2 regions of the Marinobacter sp. 1_MG-2023 genome follow, and region 1 is predicted to be linked to the other one. Evidence: predicted binding sites of a transcription regulator. Region 1 holds the regulator's gene; the other holds the start of a gene.
What was found. Region 1 encodes sigma-54, which starts transcription at its own class of promoters, with help from an activator protein. Its sites were predicted from a motif close to ANTGGCATNNANNTTGCTNT; they were not measured.
Positions count from the first base shown of each region.

Region 2: flhA (flagellar biosynthesis protein FlhA) is a predicted target of sigma-54. The motif match lies at 5,119-5,138, and genes of this name have one in related genera.

Region 1 is NZ_JAUOST010000001.1:1,246,827-1,254,109, forward strand. It holds gene mgtE (magnesium transporter) at 1-43, opposite strand, end outside; gene Q4606_RS05700 (HPr family phosphocarrier protein) at 138-407, opposite strand; gene rapZ (RNase adapter RapZ) at 414-1,298, opposite strand; gene ptsN (PTS IIA-like nitrogen regulatory protein PtsN) at 1,328-1,798, opposite strand; gene hpf (ribosome hibernation promoting factor) at 1,885-2,193, opposite strand; gene Q4606_RS05720 (RNA polymerase factor sigma-54) at 2,299-3,840, opposite strand; gene lptB (LPS export ABC transporter ATP-binding protein) at 4,015-4,740, opposite strand; gene lptA (lipopolysaccharide transport periplasmic protein LptA) at 4,768-5,298, opposite strand; gene lptC (LPS export ABC transporter periplasmic protein LptC) at 5,282-5,902, opposite strand; gene Q4606_RS05740 (HAD family hydrolase) at 5,905-6,468, opposite strand; gene Q4606_RS05745 (KpsF/GutQ family sugar-phosphate isomerase) at 6,504-7,283, opposite strand, start outside.
Region 2 is NZ_JAUOST010000002.1:328,586-335,868, forward strand. It holds gene Q4606_RS07660 (RNA polymerase sigma factor FliA) at 1-557, opposite strand, end outside; gene Q4606_RS07665 (MinD/ParA family protein) at 593-1,405, opposite strand; gene flhF (flagellar biosynthesis protein FlhF) at 1,477-2,796, opposite strand; gene flhA (flagellar biosynthesis protein FlhA) at 2,857-5,037, opposite strand; gene upp (uracil phosphoribosyltransferase) at 5,270-5,908, shown strand; gene Q4606_RS07685 (uracil-xanthine permease family protein) at 5,911-7,167, shown strand.

The sequences.
Region 1 (7,283 bases):
GTAGACGTTGGCGGGCTTGGCTTTTTTCCAGAATATCGGACATGAATCACCTGAGCTCAGAAAACACCTGCATTATAACGGAGTTAGGCTGTGCACGTGAGAAAGAGTTACAGGGATGTTCAGTGAAAAATGGTGAGTTACTCACCTTCCCCGAAATAGTCGTTGATCAACCCGGCAAGGGCCTCAATAGCTTCCTGCTCGCCCGGGCCGTCTGCCACGAGTTCCACTTCTGTGCCTTTGCTGGCAGCAAGCATCATGACCTGCATGATGTTTTTTGCGTCCACCTCGCGACCTTTGCCGCAGACTTTGACGGAACAATCAAATGCCGACGCTGTGGCAACCAGCTTGGCGGTGGCCCGGGCATGCAGACCGAGTTTATTGATAATCACAATATGCTGCCGTATCACGCTGGTTCAGACCTCTTTCCGGGCCTGCAAATGCGGTAGCTCGGTGTGACGTACCTGAGCGTTACTGGTGTGTTCCCGGAAGTGCCGCCCCAACTGTTCGCAGATATAAACAGATCGGTGCTGACCGCCAGTGCAACCAATGGAAATGGTCATGTAGCTGCGATTGCTATCCGCAAAGGAGGGAATCCAGCTCTCCAGAAACGTAATGAGGTCGGCTATCATTTTTTTGCTTGAAGGCTCTTTTTCAAGAAACTCGATCACTGGCTGATCAAGGCCTGTAAACTTTCGCAGGCTGGTATCCCAGTAGGGATTGGGCAGGCAGCGCACATCAAACACATAATCGGAATCCAGAGGTACGCCGTGCTTGAAACCGAAGGACTGGAAAAGCAAGGCCAGTTCCTGATCCTTACGACCCGCTACCCGCTGCTTCACCATATCCCGCAGCTCATACATCGACAGCCCTTTGGTGTTGATGTAAAGGTCCGAGAGCTTTGAGAGCGGCTCAAGCAGACTCTTTTCGTTGCTGATTGCCTCCCTGAGCGAGGTTTTGTCGTCGCTCAGCGGGTGCTTGCGCCGGGTGGCATGGAAGCGTTGCAGCAAGGACTGTTCATCGGCATCCAGAAAGATGATCTCTACCTGAATGTCATCTCTGCGAAGCTTGCGGTAAATCTCCTCAAAATTGGCCAGTTCGCCGGACAGGTTGCGGGCATCGATACTGACCGCCATTTTGTCGAGTCGCCCGGGAGCACTCTGGTTAGCAGCTTCCCGGGTAAGAGGAAACAGCAGCCCGATCGGCAGGTTATCAATACAGTAGTATCCGAGGTCTTCCAGTACGTGAAGGGCGGTACTCTTGCCGGAGCCGGACCTGCCACTGACGATGATGAGCTTCATGATGAAACAGCCTGTTCCCAGAGTGGATGTCAGCCGCTCGCGGCGGTCATGCGTTGGTAAAGCGTGCTCGCATCTTCGCTCTGCCTGAGACGGTCACAGAAGGTACGCTCATTGAATTTCTCGGCGAGCTGGCTCAGTAACTCAAGGTGCTCACTGGTGGCTTCCTTGGGTACCACCAGTGCAAATACAAGATCCACCGGCTGGTTATCAATCGCATCAAACTCGACGGTTTCGTCCAGCGTCATCAGAACGCCAATAACGTGCTCAAGCCCTTCCAGGCGGCAGTGGGGGATGGCGATCCCCTGGCCGATTCCAGTGCTGCCCAGCCGCTCACGAGCGATCAGATTGTTGAAAATCTGGCTCTCGCTGAGTGAATCATTTTGCTGACGGATCTGCTCGGCAATGAACTCCAGAACCCGCTTTTTACTCGAGGCGGGTACCTTACACAGGGTCAGTTCCGGTGCAAGAATGTTGTCTATTGTCAGGGATGTGTCGCTCATGAATCGACCGCGCTTCCGTTAAAATAAAGCTGCGGCACGTTGTCCGGGCCGCAGCTTGATTAGATTACATGCCTGAAAATGGCCGCCTATCGGGCGGTATTTCCCTGCATCCTGTCCAGGCTTTTCTCTTTGTGCTTGAGGATCTGTCGGTCAAGCTTGTCGACGAGGCCGTCGATAGCCGCATACATATCCTCGTTTTCCGCCTTTGCGTGAATCTCACCACCAACCACGTGGAGCGTAGCATCGGCGATCTGCCGAACCTTATCAACTTCCAGTGTTACCTGGCAGTTACTGATATGGTCGAAGTGCCGCTCCAGCCGTTCAAACTTTTCGGATACATATTCCTTCAAAGCGGGAGTCAGTTCTACGTGATGGCCTGAAATGTTGAGTTGCATAGACGTCTCCTGTTGTCATTCGTTCCGGCTCCTGGAGCCGGACTGAGTGCTGGCGTTTGTGACTGTGCCAGCGAAATCCGTAGTAGTCAGTTAACCGTGTCCGGTTCAAACCAGGCGCTTGCGTTCGTTCGAGGGCGGAATGTGCATGGCTTCGCGATATTTTGCAACTGTGCGCCTCGCCACTTTGATTCCCTGTTCCCCAAGCATGGTCGCAATCTTGCTGTCACTCAACGGCTTTTTAGGTGTTTCGGCCGCAATCAGCTTTTTGATCATGGCGCGAATCGCGGTTGAGGAGCATTCTCCGCCCTCGTCAGTGCTGACGTGGCTGGAAAAAAAGTACTTCAGCTCGAAGATACCCCGAGGGGTATGCATGTACTTCTGCGTCGTTACACGGGAAATGGTGGACTCATGCATTTCCACTACCTGGGCGATATCAGAGAGAATCAGCGGCTTCATCGCCTCCTCTCCATGATCCAGAAAGCCCTGCTGGTACTCAACAATACGTGTGGCTACCTTCAACAGAGTTTCGTTCCGGCTTTGCAGGCTTTTTATGAACCACTTGGCCTCCTGAAGCTGGTCACGAAGATAGGTATTGTCAGCGCTGCTGTCCGCACGCTTTATCAATGAAGCATAGCTGGCATTCACGCGTATGCGCGGTGCAATTTCCGGATTCAGCTCCACGCGCCACCGGCCGTTGTGTTTGCGTACGATGACATCGGGAATGACATAATCCGGTTCTGTGCGATCGATAATGTCACCAGGCCGCGGATTTAGGCTGGTGATCAGCGCGAGCACATCACGCAATTGATCTTCTTTTAGGCGGCTGCGGCGAAGCAACTGGGCATAATCGCGATTGCCCAGCAGATTTATATAATGGGTGATAACCAGACGCGCCTGGGCCAGCCAGGGTGTTTCCGGGGGCAGTTGGTTGAGTTGAATCAACAGGCAATCCTGCAGATCCCGGGCGAAAACCCCCGGCGGATCGAAGTACTGCAGCCGCCGTAAAACGGCTTCCACTTCATCCATTTCAAGAGGGTCTTCATCGCTCTCGTCACTCAGGCCCGCGTAGATCTCATCAAGTGTACTGGTGAGATACCCGCGCTCATCTACCGCATCCATCAAAGCATGAGCAATGGCCTGATCCCGCTCACTCAACGGAGTAAGGTTGAGCTGCCATTCAAGATGGTCCCTGAGGGTTTCGGTCGGAGAGTTCCGGGTTTCGAAATCGTGGTCGTTCTCATCATCGTTCCGCGCGGCCGGGGCGGGAGCGGACTGATAAACATCTTCCCAGGCGGTATCTACGGGAAGATCATCGGGAAGCGCATCCGGTATTTCGTTTTCGGACTGCCAGTCCGGGCCGGTTTCGTTTTCATCCCAGTCAGAAGCGTTAGAGTCACCAGCTACGTCGGCCGAAACTTCCTCCGACGCGGTGTCTTTGTGCTCGCCCTGATCGTTATCGGCTGGGGTCGATTCAGACTGGTCGTCATCTTCCGAGGCTTCCAGCAGGGGATTGGATTCCAGGGCTTGCTGGATTTCCTGCTGAAGATCGAGAGTTGATAACTGCAGAAGCCTGATCGCCTGTTGCAGCTGGGGCGTCATGGTCAGGCTTTGACCCAGCTTTAATTGTAATGAGGCTTTCATAACCATCGCTCAGGATCCGTCACTTATACCCACTCTGAATTTCTTGCATTGACTAAAAAATCTATGTATGCCGGCTACTTGCCGCCACTTTAGATTATCCTAGCAAGTTCTTTGCCGAGTTTACTTGCTCCGGGTCTGCAAAACAATCGAACGGGTGTAACCGAGTGTCGAAAACAAAGCTTACAGGTGAAATTCATTGCCAAGGTACACTTCTTTAACTTGTTGATTGGCCAGAATAGATTCCGAATTTCCAGAGGCAATAATGTGGCCACCTGAAACAATGTAAGCGTTCTCGCAGATATCCAGTGTTTCGCGCACGTTGTGATCGGTGATCAGAACACCTATACCTTTGTCCCGGAGGTGACGAATAATCTGTTTGATATCACTCACGGAGATAGGGTCTACACCTGCAAATGGCTCGTCGAGCAGAATAAAGGCGGGTTCCATCGCCAGAGCGCGGGCGATCTCAACCCGGCGGCGTTCACCCCCGGAGAGCGCCATGCCAAGGCTATCGCGAATATGGGTGATGTGAAATTCTTCCAGCAACTGCTCGAGCTTCTGCAGGCGGTCAGCACGATTGAGGTTTTTGCGGGTTTCCAGAATCGCCATGATGTTATCTCGCACGGAGAGCTTGCGGAACACCGAGGCTTCCTGCGGCAGGTAGCCAATCCCTTTGCGGGCTCGTCCGTGCATGGGTAAGGGCGTAATGTCCTGGCTGTCGATGGTTATGCGGCCATTGTCGGCGTTCACCAGCCCTACAATCATATAGAAACAGGTGGTCTTGCCGGCGCCGTTAGGGCCGAGCAGTCCGACGATTTCACCGCTGCGAATTTCCAGCGAAACATCGATGACCACTTTTTTCTGTTTGTAGCTTTTCGCCAGGTTGCTCGCTCTGAGAACTGCCATCGAACCTCTGTTTGCTGTAATCAGCTGTTATTGGTTGGAGTTGGTACCGCGGGGCTGGATGATCATTTCGACCCGGCCCGGGCCAGCGCCGGTATCCTCGCTGCCTTCTGCAGTGACCACTCGTTGCTCGGTATCGTAATGAATAATGTCGCCGCTGAACACGTTGCCATTCTGCTCAATCACAGCCTCGCGTTCAAAGGTGAGCTGTTTGTCAGAGGCCGACCAGGTTATGTTGAGGGCTTTGGCGTCGGTCTCACCTTCTCCGCTGGTAACCGGCTGCTGGTAGCGTGCAGGAGTACCATTGGCCTCAATGCGGTTCAGGCCTTCGGCGCTGCGATACAGAACGACACGTTCCGCCGTTAGACGGGTTTTGCCCTGAACCAGTTCTACAGCTCCGGTGTAGGTGGCAATGCCCTTACCGTCGTCGAGACGAGCGCTGTCAGCGCTGACGGTAATAGGGGAGTCGGAGTCAAGATCAAATGCCATTGCCGGGCCAGTGAGGCTTGCAACCAGAATGCCGGCAAGCACTTTGCCCATTGAGTTATCTGACGGTTTCATAGCGTCCTTCCACCTGGGAGTTGAGTTCCAGAATGCGTTCATCAATCCACGCGTTCATGCCTTTAGCCCGGGTAGTGCCCACGCTGTCAGTAATTTCTACAAAATCATCGGTGTAGACTTTACCCTGATTGTTGTCCAGGGTCAGGCTCTCTGTGACCAGAGTCGCTTCACGCTCACCAATAGTGCGCACCACGCGAACGTTGCCGGTCAGGTGTAACAGGTCTTCGCCCTGCAGCAGGTTGCCGTTCTCGGCTTTGAGTACCCATGGCTCAGTTTCGGTTGCGCTGAACACCTCTGCATTGGGCAGCTCCATGGTAGCCCGGTTTCCCTCTTCAAACTGTTCGATACGGGGGCTGGTAAAAACGATCTTGCGATTGCCTGCGTCATCGTAAGATGTGTAGCTGCCGTTGATTACAAAACCGTCGGGTTCACCCTCTCCTCGGAGCTGTCTGGCATCGCTGTAACTGGTTACCGGTGATTCGTCACTTTGCCACAGAAGGAAAAACGTGGCGGCGATGGTGGCTGCCAGCGCGAGCATGCGAAGTCGTGGCCTGTTTGCCATGGCCAGCAAAGATAGCAGGCTGTTCTTTTCGCTTTGTGCCATGGCTATGGTTCCAGATAGGGCGTCAATGCTGAGTTCAGGCTGCCCCCTGCCGTCAGTAGCAGGTCACAGAGTTCGCGCACGGCTCCGTTGCCACCGCTAACCTCGGTGCAGTAATCCGCATGCTCTTTCACCAGCCAGTATGCGTTCGGAACCGTAACCCCAAGGCCCGCGTAGCGAATGGCGGGCAGGTCCGGCAAATCATCGCCCATGTAGGCGATGGCTTCTGGCAGAATGCCCAGCGTGCTCACTAACTCTTGCAGGGCGACCTTTTTATCCTCGCGACCCTGCATAAGATGAGGGATTCCAAGGTCTTTCATACGCTTTTCAGTAAGCGGTGAGTTGCGGCCGGTAATGACGGCTACAGTGATGCCCGCTGCCATGATCTGTTTGAGACCCAGCCCGTCCAGAATGTTAAAACCTTTCAGCTCATCGCCTTTTGCGCTGAAGTAAATTTTGCCGTTGCTCATGATGCCATCAACGTCCAAAGCAACAAGCTTGATACGCGCTGCTTTCGTCAGCAGGGTGTCGGGCCAGTTTTCCTGAAGTGGGCTTTTTAGTTCTTCCATTAAATCGATCTCTGAATAACTCTTTAAGCAGCTTTTTAGATAACTCCGGCGCGGAGCAGGTCGTGCATGTTAATGGCTCCAACCAGGGCGCCGTTTTCGTCGACCACGGGGAGTGCGTTTATCTTCAGGCCTTCCATAACGTTGAGGGCCTCGGCTGCCAGCTGATCCGGCTGAATGGCTCTTCCATTGCGCGTCATCACATCCCGCATGGGGGTGGTGTGCACATCAATGGACTTATCCAGGGTACGGCGCAAGTCGCCGTCAGTGAAAATGCCAGTCATGGAGCCAGCACTGTTTACGACGGTGGTCATTCCCAACCCTTTGCGGGATATCTCCAACAAAGCGCCGCTCAGGGTGGTGTCTTCCCCTACCACGGGTATGCGATCACCAGTGTGCATAATGTCGGAAACCCGTAGCAGGAGTTTACGACCCAGGCTGCCGCCCGGATGTGAGATCGCGAAGTCTTCCGCGCTGAAGCCCCGCGCCTCCAACAAGGCAACGGCCAGGGCATCGCCCATCACCAGGGTTGCGGTTGTACTGGATGTCGGCGCCAGTCCAAGAGGGCAAGCCTCTGTTTCCACTCTGACATCCAGGTTCGCAACCGCCTCTTTCGCCAGTACGGACGCCGGATTGCCGGTCATGCTGATCAGAGGTGCGCCCATGCGTTTGATCAGTGGCAGGATGGTAACCACTTCGCTGGTGTTGCCGCTGTTCGAAATGGCAATTACGACGTCCTGGCTGGTTATCATGCCCATATCGCCATGGCTGGCTTCCCCTGGGTGAACAAAAAAAGAAGGGGTGCCGGTACTGGCCAG
Region 2 (7,283 bases), on a different contig from region 1:
ATAGCAGCTGCCAAATTGCTCCGAAAAGAATCAGAAGCCAGTCCGTCCAGGGGATTATCACTGGTCTCTGTTTCTTCTATCGGCAGCTCTCCGGATTCATTGAGCTCATCAAGGCTAAAAAGTCTGCCGCTGTTCGAATCAGCCAGAGTGGCGTGGTACTCAGAAAGCTCCATACCGAGCTCTTCGGCAACTTCGGCGTCCTGAGCTTCACGCCCCAGCCTGTTTTCAACAGCCTTGATCGCCTTGGCCACCCGGCGGCTATTCCTGTGAACAGAGCGCGGTACCCAGTCGCCTTTACGGATTTCATCCACCATGGCACCCCGGATGCGGATACCGGCATAGGTCTCGAAGGTTGCGCCTTTGGTTGAACTGTAGCGTTGGGCAGCTTCCAGCAATCCAATCATGCCAGCCTGCATAAGGTCGTCCAGCTGCACAGAGGCTGGCAGCCGGGCCAGAAGGTGAAGAGCAATTTTCTTGACCAGGGGGGCGTGCGTCTCAATCAGTTCTGAAGAACTTTTTACGCCAGCCTGGTGATAGATTCCCAGATTTTTCGTCAATGTCGTGTATCCGGTATTGTTTGACGGGATCCGTTTCAGACTTCGACGAGCCGCTCCACAAAAAACTCCAGATGTCCGCGGGGAGATGACGGCAACGGCCAGCTTTCGACTTTGTCGGCCAATGCCTTGATCGCGAGCGAGGCTTTAGCCCGGGGATAGGCATCCAGCACAGCTTTCTGACGCTGAACGGCTTTCTTTACGGCTTCGTCGTAAGGCACCATACCAACATATTGTAATGCTACATCCAGAAAGCGTTCAGTAACCCGGGTCAGTTTTTCGAACAGATGACGACCCTCCTGCTCGCTACCCACCTGATTGGCAAGGATGCGAAAACGGTTGGTGTCGTAGTCGCGATTCATCAGTTTAATCAGGGCGTACGCATCGGTAATCGATGTAGGCTCATCACACACCACCAGAAGCAATTCCTGGGACGCCCTGAGAAAACTCACCACCGACTCTGAAATTCCAGCCGCGGTGTCCACAATAAGCACATCGATCTGATCACCTAACTCACTGAAGGCGTTAATCAGGCCGGCGTGCTCCATCGAGCTGAGCTGGGTCATGCGTTGGGTGCCGGAGGACGCCGGTACAATTTTGATACCGCCAGGGCCATTGACCAATACGTCCCTGAGGTCACACTCTCCTGCCAGCACATCTTTTAAGGTGCGGTTGGCAGTAATGCCGAGCAGCACATCGATGTTACCCAAGCCGAGATCGGCATCAAGCAAAACCACACGCCTGCCCTTCTGCGCCAGAGCAATGCCGAGATTGACCGACACATTACTTTTGCCGACTCCACCCTTGCCGCCGGAAACTGCGATCACCTGTACCGGATGTGCTTTGCTCATAACTGTTATTATCTCTCGCAACGTTTAGCCGGATATGACTCATAGCTGAAACAAATCAGACCTTCAGAACCTCATGCCATTTCGCGGGGGCGTTCTTCACCCGACAACTGTTCTGCAGTAGCCTGTTGCTGGAGCGCTTTAAGTCGCTCGACAGCCAAACGTACCAGCGGAACCGCTTCGGCGTGGTGCAGATCTCCAGGAATCTTTTGTCCATCTGTGTAATAGGCTACCGGCAATCCGGTTTCCATCACAAAGCCCAGAGATTCGCCCAGAGTCAGCGCCTCGTCGATCTTTGTCATCACGCAGCCCGTGAGACCTGCCATCTTATAGCAATGCCATACGGATTTCATAATACGCGGCTGGCTGGTTGCTGAAACCACCAGGTGCGTACGCACGTTATGGTGACTGCGGGCCAGCTCTGCAAGTTGCTCCTGGTAGCCTTTCTCAGAACTGGTCAGCCCTGCCGTATCGATCAACACCAGATGGCGATCTGACAACTCATCAAGAATATCGTCCAGAGTGTGGCTTTCGTCCACCACTCGAACCGGCACATTAAGAATTCGGCCGAACACGAAAAGCTGCTCATGCGCCGCAACCCGATAGCGATCTGTCGTGACCAGCGCCAGAGAATCGGCGCCATGCTTCAAAACATAACGAGCCGCCAGCTTGCCAATGGTCGTTGTCTTACCGGAGCCGGTAGGGCCGACCAGTGCATATACGCCGCCCTCATCAAGCCACTCCTGCCGGGCTGTACGCACCCCGGTAACAAGCATTTTCAGGGTCTGCTTCCAACCGTCCTCGAGTTTTCCGCTTTTGTGCCGACGTGACAGCGAGCCTGCCAGATCCTGACTCAGACCAAATTCCTGCAAACGCTCTGCAAGTCGTTGCTGGATCGCGTTGGAGCCGGGCTTTTCCGGCTCACCGCGCTGGCTGCTCATGAGATCACGCAAAGAGCTGATTTCTGCACGCATGCTGGCCAGCTCGTCAGAATAACCTGTATTACTGGCGACGTTTGCAGCGGCAGGCTCGTCAAAACCCTCACTCGCGGCTTCGTGGAGTTCCGCGAATGACGCTTCGGCATAGCCCTGGGTTCGCGCTGCCCGGCTTTCACGAACATCACGGATACGTGAACGGGAGCGGCTCAGCTCATCTTCCAGACGGCGGTGCTGCTCTGCCTGCATTTCACCAAGTCGGGCGCCGTTGGTGGCCTCGCTGGCTTTTTCGCCAAGACTCTGGCGCGCCATATTTTCGTCGTAATCCAGCGCGGCGACGATTTCAACGCCGCCATCTACTCGCCGGTTGGAAAGGATGACAGCATCCGGCCCCAATTGCTCACTGATCTGCTTCAGCGCTTCGGCCATGCTCTTGGCAAAAAATCGTTTAACTTTCATGTTATTGCATCCTCCACCGGTAACGCTGCATTGACGTTATCCGTTCTTTCATCCGCACGCTTACTGGCCTACGGACGCCACGATCGTAATCTGTTTGTTATCCGGTATTTCCTGATATGAAAGCACGTGCAACCGCTCCACACCGTAACTGGCAAACTTGGCCAACACCGGCCTTAACGGCCCGGATACCAGCAGGATGGCGGGCTTACCCAGCATTTCCTGGCGCTGCACACTGTCTTGCAAAGAACGCTGCAACTTTTCCACCATATTGGGTTCCAGAACCATCCCGATATCTTCCTGTCCGCCGGATTGTTGACTCTGCTGAACAGACTTTAGCAATAACTGTTCCAGATCCGGATCCAGGGTGATCACCGGTATCTCCTGATCATTGCCACAGATACTCTGAACGATCATTCGACGCAGTGCCTGACGCGCCACCGTAGTCAACAACCTGGGGTCCTGGCTCTTCGGATGCAGGTTCACCATGGCTTCTGCAATAGAGCGCATATCACGGATGGGAACTTCTTCTTTAAGCAGGTTCTGGAGCACCTTCAGTAAAAGGCTGATGGACACAGTCGTCGGTACCAACTCTTCCGCCAGTTTCGGTGAGACTTTTTCCAGCTGATCCAGCCATTTCTGAACTTCCTCGTGCCCTAGCAGTTCATGGGCATGCTTTTGCAGAACCTGGTTAAGGTGCGTTGCAACAACGGTGCTGGCATCAACCACGGTATAACCCAGTGTCTGTGCCTGGTCTTTCTTTTCAGGTTCGATCCAGCTCGCATCAAGACCAAAAGCAGGGTCTTTGCCTTCTATACCCTCTATCTTTCCGAATACCTGACCAGGGTCGATTGCCAGTTCGCGATCAGGGTGTATTTCCGCCTCTGCGATCGTTACCCCCATCAGCGTGATCCGGTACACGTTGGGCATGAGATCCAGGTTGTCGCGAATGTGCACCGAAGGCATCAAAAAGCCCATGTCCTGGGACAACTTTTTACGGACACCCTTGATGCGGCTCAATAGTTGACCACCCTGGGACTTATCGACCAACGGAATCAAGCGATAACCGACTTCCAGCCCGACAATATCCACCGTTGCCACATCATCCCAACCCAGCTCCCGGGTTTCTCCCGGCGCAGGCAACTGACGGCCCGCGTCGCCGCCAGCGTCACCTGCCAGTGGCACATCCCGGCCACCTGAGCCGGGCAAAACAGCAGCACCACCCCGACCCGGGAAAGCGCCACCCTCCTCTACACTCTGCTGATCTTTCTTCCAGATAAACCAGGCTCCCGCAGCGGCGAGGCCTCCCAGCCCCAAAAAAGCAACATGGGGCATACCTGGAATCAGACCCAGAAGCAGGAGAATACCCGCCGCTATCGCCAGAGCCTTGGGTGCGTTGAACATCTGCTGGATAATCTGCCCACCCATGTCCTGGCTGGAAGTAACCCGGGTGACCATGATGGCCGCAGAGGTTGAAAGCAGCAGTGAAGGAATCTGGGCAACCAGGCCATCACCGATGGTTAACAGCGCATAGCGCTCCATCGCGAGCCCGAAACCCAGACCATGCTGAACCATGCCTATGGCAACACCGCCGATAATGTTGATGGCCAGAATCAACAAACCAGCGACCGCGTCGCCTTTTACGAACTTGGACGCACCGTCCATCGAGCCATAAAAGTCAGCTTCTTGCGCTATCTCTGCGCGACGATGTTTAGCTTCTTCCTGATTTACAAGGCCAGCATTCAGATCTGCATCGATCGCCATCTGCTTGCCCGGCATTGCATCCAGTGTGAAGCGTGCACTGACTTCCGAAACCCGGCCGGCGCCCTTGGTAACAACAAGGAAGTTGATGATCATCAGAATGGCAAATACCACGAGACCAACCGCGTAGTTGCCGCCGATCAGCACGGCACCAAAGGATTCGATGACCTTACCCGCAGCATCCCCGCCCTCATGGCCTTCCAGCAACACAATCCGGGTGGACGCCACATTCAACGCCAGTCGCAGTAGAGTGGCTACCAACAATACGGTCGGGAAGGACGCAAACTCCATCGGCCTCAGCGCGTATACACAGACCAAAAGAATGACGATCGAAAGCGTGATGTTGAATGTGAAGAATACGTCCAGCAAAAACGCGGGCATGGGCAGAATCATCATGCCCAGCAAGCCCATCAGCATAACGGGTACACCGAGGTTTCCCCGCGTCAGGGATTTGACGTTATTAAGGACTAAAGCTCTGTCCATGCCGGAAGCTTCTCCGATTCACTGTTTCTGAGGGCGTTTTCAGGGTCGAAATTCTGACGCCGGAGTATCTTTCACAGTGTTACCGCAAGATCCATACCACCGTGAGACGATTTTCAATCGCAAGCTGCCTTTACCTGCCTGACTCACATTCTAAGATGCGGTATCCTTGCGCCACTCAATCGCAAAATTGCACCTTCAATCCAACACCATCAGACCCAAAACAGGTGAGCCCATGCCGATCCACGAGGTAAAACACCCCCTGATCAGACACAAACTCGGCCTGATGCGCCGTGCAGACATCAGTACCAAGAACTTCCGTGAACTGGCGCAGGAAGTTGGTTCGCTGCTCACATACGAAGCTACCAAAGACTTCAACCTGCAGGAAAAGACCATCGAAGGTTGGGCCGGCCCGGTTAACGTGGAGCAGATCCACGGTAAAAAAATTACGATCGTCCCGATCTTGAGGGCCGGACTTGGTATGCTCGATGGTGTGCTGAGCCTGATCCCTGTTGCCCGGGTGAGCGTGGTTGGTCAGATCCGCGATGAGGAAACTCTCGAAGCCAATACCTACCTGGAAAAACTGGTAGGTGAACTGGACCAGAGAATGGCATTGATTGTTGATCCTATGGTTGCGACCGGAGGCTCAATGATCTCCACCATCGACGTGCTCAAAAAGGCCGGAAGTACTGAGATCCGCGCTCTCGTACTGGTAGCTGCGCCCGAAGGTATAAAGAATGTTCTGGATAAGCATCCCGATGTGTCTATCTACACAGCATCTGTGGACGAATGCTTGAATGAGAAAGGTTATATCCTCCCCGGGCTTGGCGACGCCGGCGACAAGATCTTCGGCACCAAGCAGAAGGACGTCTGATAATGGAAGGTCACACCAAAGACCCCATCTGGAAGCAGGCGATTGCCGGTTCCCAGATGCTGCTGGTAGCTTTCGGCGCATTGGTGCTGATGCCGCTGATTACCGGGCTTGATCCCAATGTTGCCCTGTTTACTGCCGGCGTAGGCACGCTGATATTTCACATTGTGACCGGTGGTCAGATTCCGATTTTCCTGGCCTCATCTTTTGCGTTTATCGCGCCGGTTATCGCCTCCAAAGGCAAATTCGGCCTTGAAGAAACTCTGGGCGGTCTGATGGCAGCGGGTATTCTCTATGTCCTGCTCAGCGGTGCGATACGCCTGCGTGGTACCGGGTTCGTAACCCGCCTTCTGCCTCCAGTGGTTATCGGGCCCGTCATCATGGTGATCGGCCTTGGGCTGGCACCCGTGGCCGTCCACATGGCCTCTGGCCGCACCGGCGATGGTGCGGTACAACTGATTCCGCAGGAAACGGCACTGTGGATCGCAATGATCTCGTTGGCGGTGACCATCATTGCATCAGTCTGGTCCAAGGGTATCTTCCGCCTGATTCCGATCATGTTTGGTGTAATAGTTGGGTATATCCTGTCTGCATTCGCCGGCATTGTGGATACCACCCCCGTCCAGGAGGCAGCCTGGCTTGCGGTTCCCAACTTTGTAGCGCCAGCATTCAGCTGGGGCGCCATCCTGTTCATGATCCCGGTGGCTATTGCGCCAGCCATTGAGCACATTGGCGATATCCTGGCGATTGGTAACGTTACCCGCAAAAACTACCTGGAAAAACCGGGCCTGCACCGCACTCTGCTGGGCGACGGCCTGGCTACCAGCACTGCCGCTTTGCTGGGCGGGCCACCAAACACAACCTACTCAGAAGTAACTGGTGCGGTGATGCTGACTCGTAACTTCAACCCGAAGGTTATGTGGTGGGCGGCCTGTACAGCGATCGTTCTGGCCTTTGTAGGCAAGTTCGGCGCGGTCCTGCAGACAATCCCTGTTCCGGTTATGGGTGGCATCCTGTGCCTGCTGTTTGGCTCCATTGCCGTTGTAGGCATGAGCACTCTGATCCGCCATCAGGTTGACCTATCTCAGGCGCGGAACCTGGTTATCGTGGGTGTAACTCTGGTGTTCGGCATCGGCGGCATGGTTCTGGGCCACCTTGAAGGTATCGCCCTGTGTGCGGTAGCGGCCATCATCCTCAACCTGATACTTCCGGGCAGCCGCGAGGCATGGGGCAAGGCTATTTACGAGCACAAAGAAGACTGACTAAAACGTTAATGCTAGCCACTGGTGTCTTCGGGCACTGGTGGCAGTTCTCCTTCCCTCTGTGTGCCCTCGTCTTCTGTAGCCTGATAGTCTCGGTGCCGGCTGCCATGCGGAGC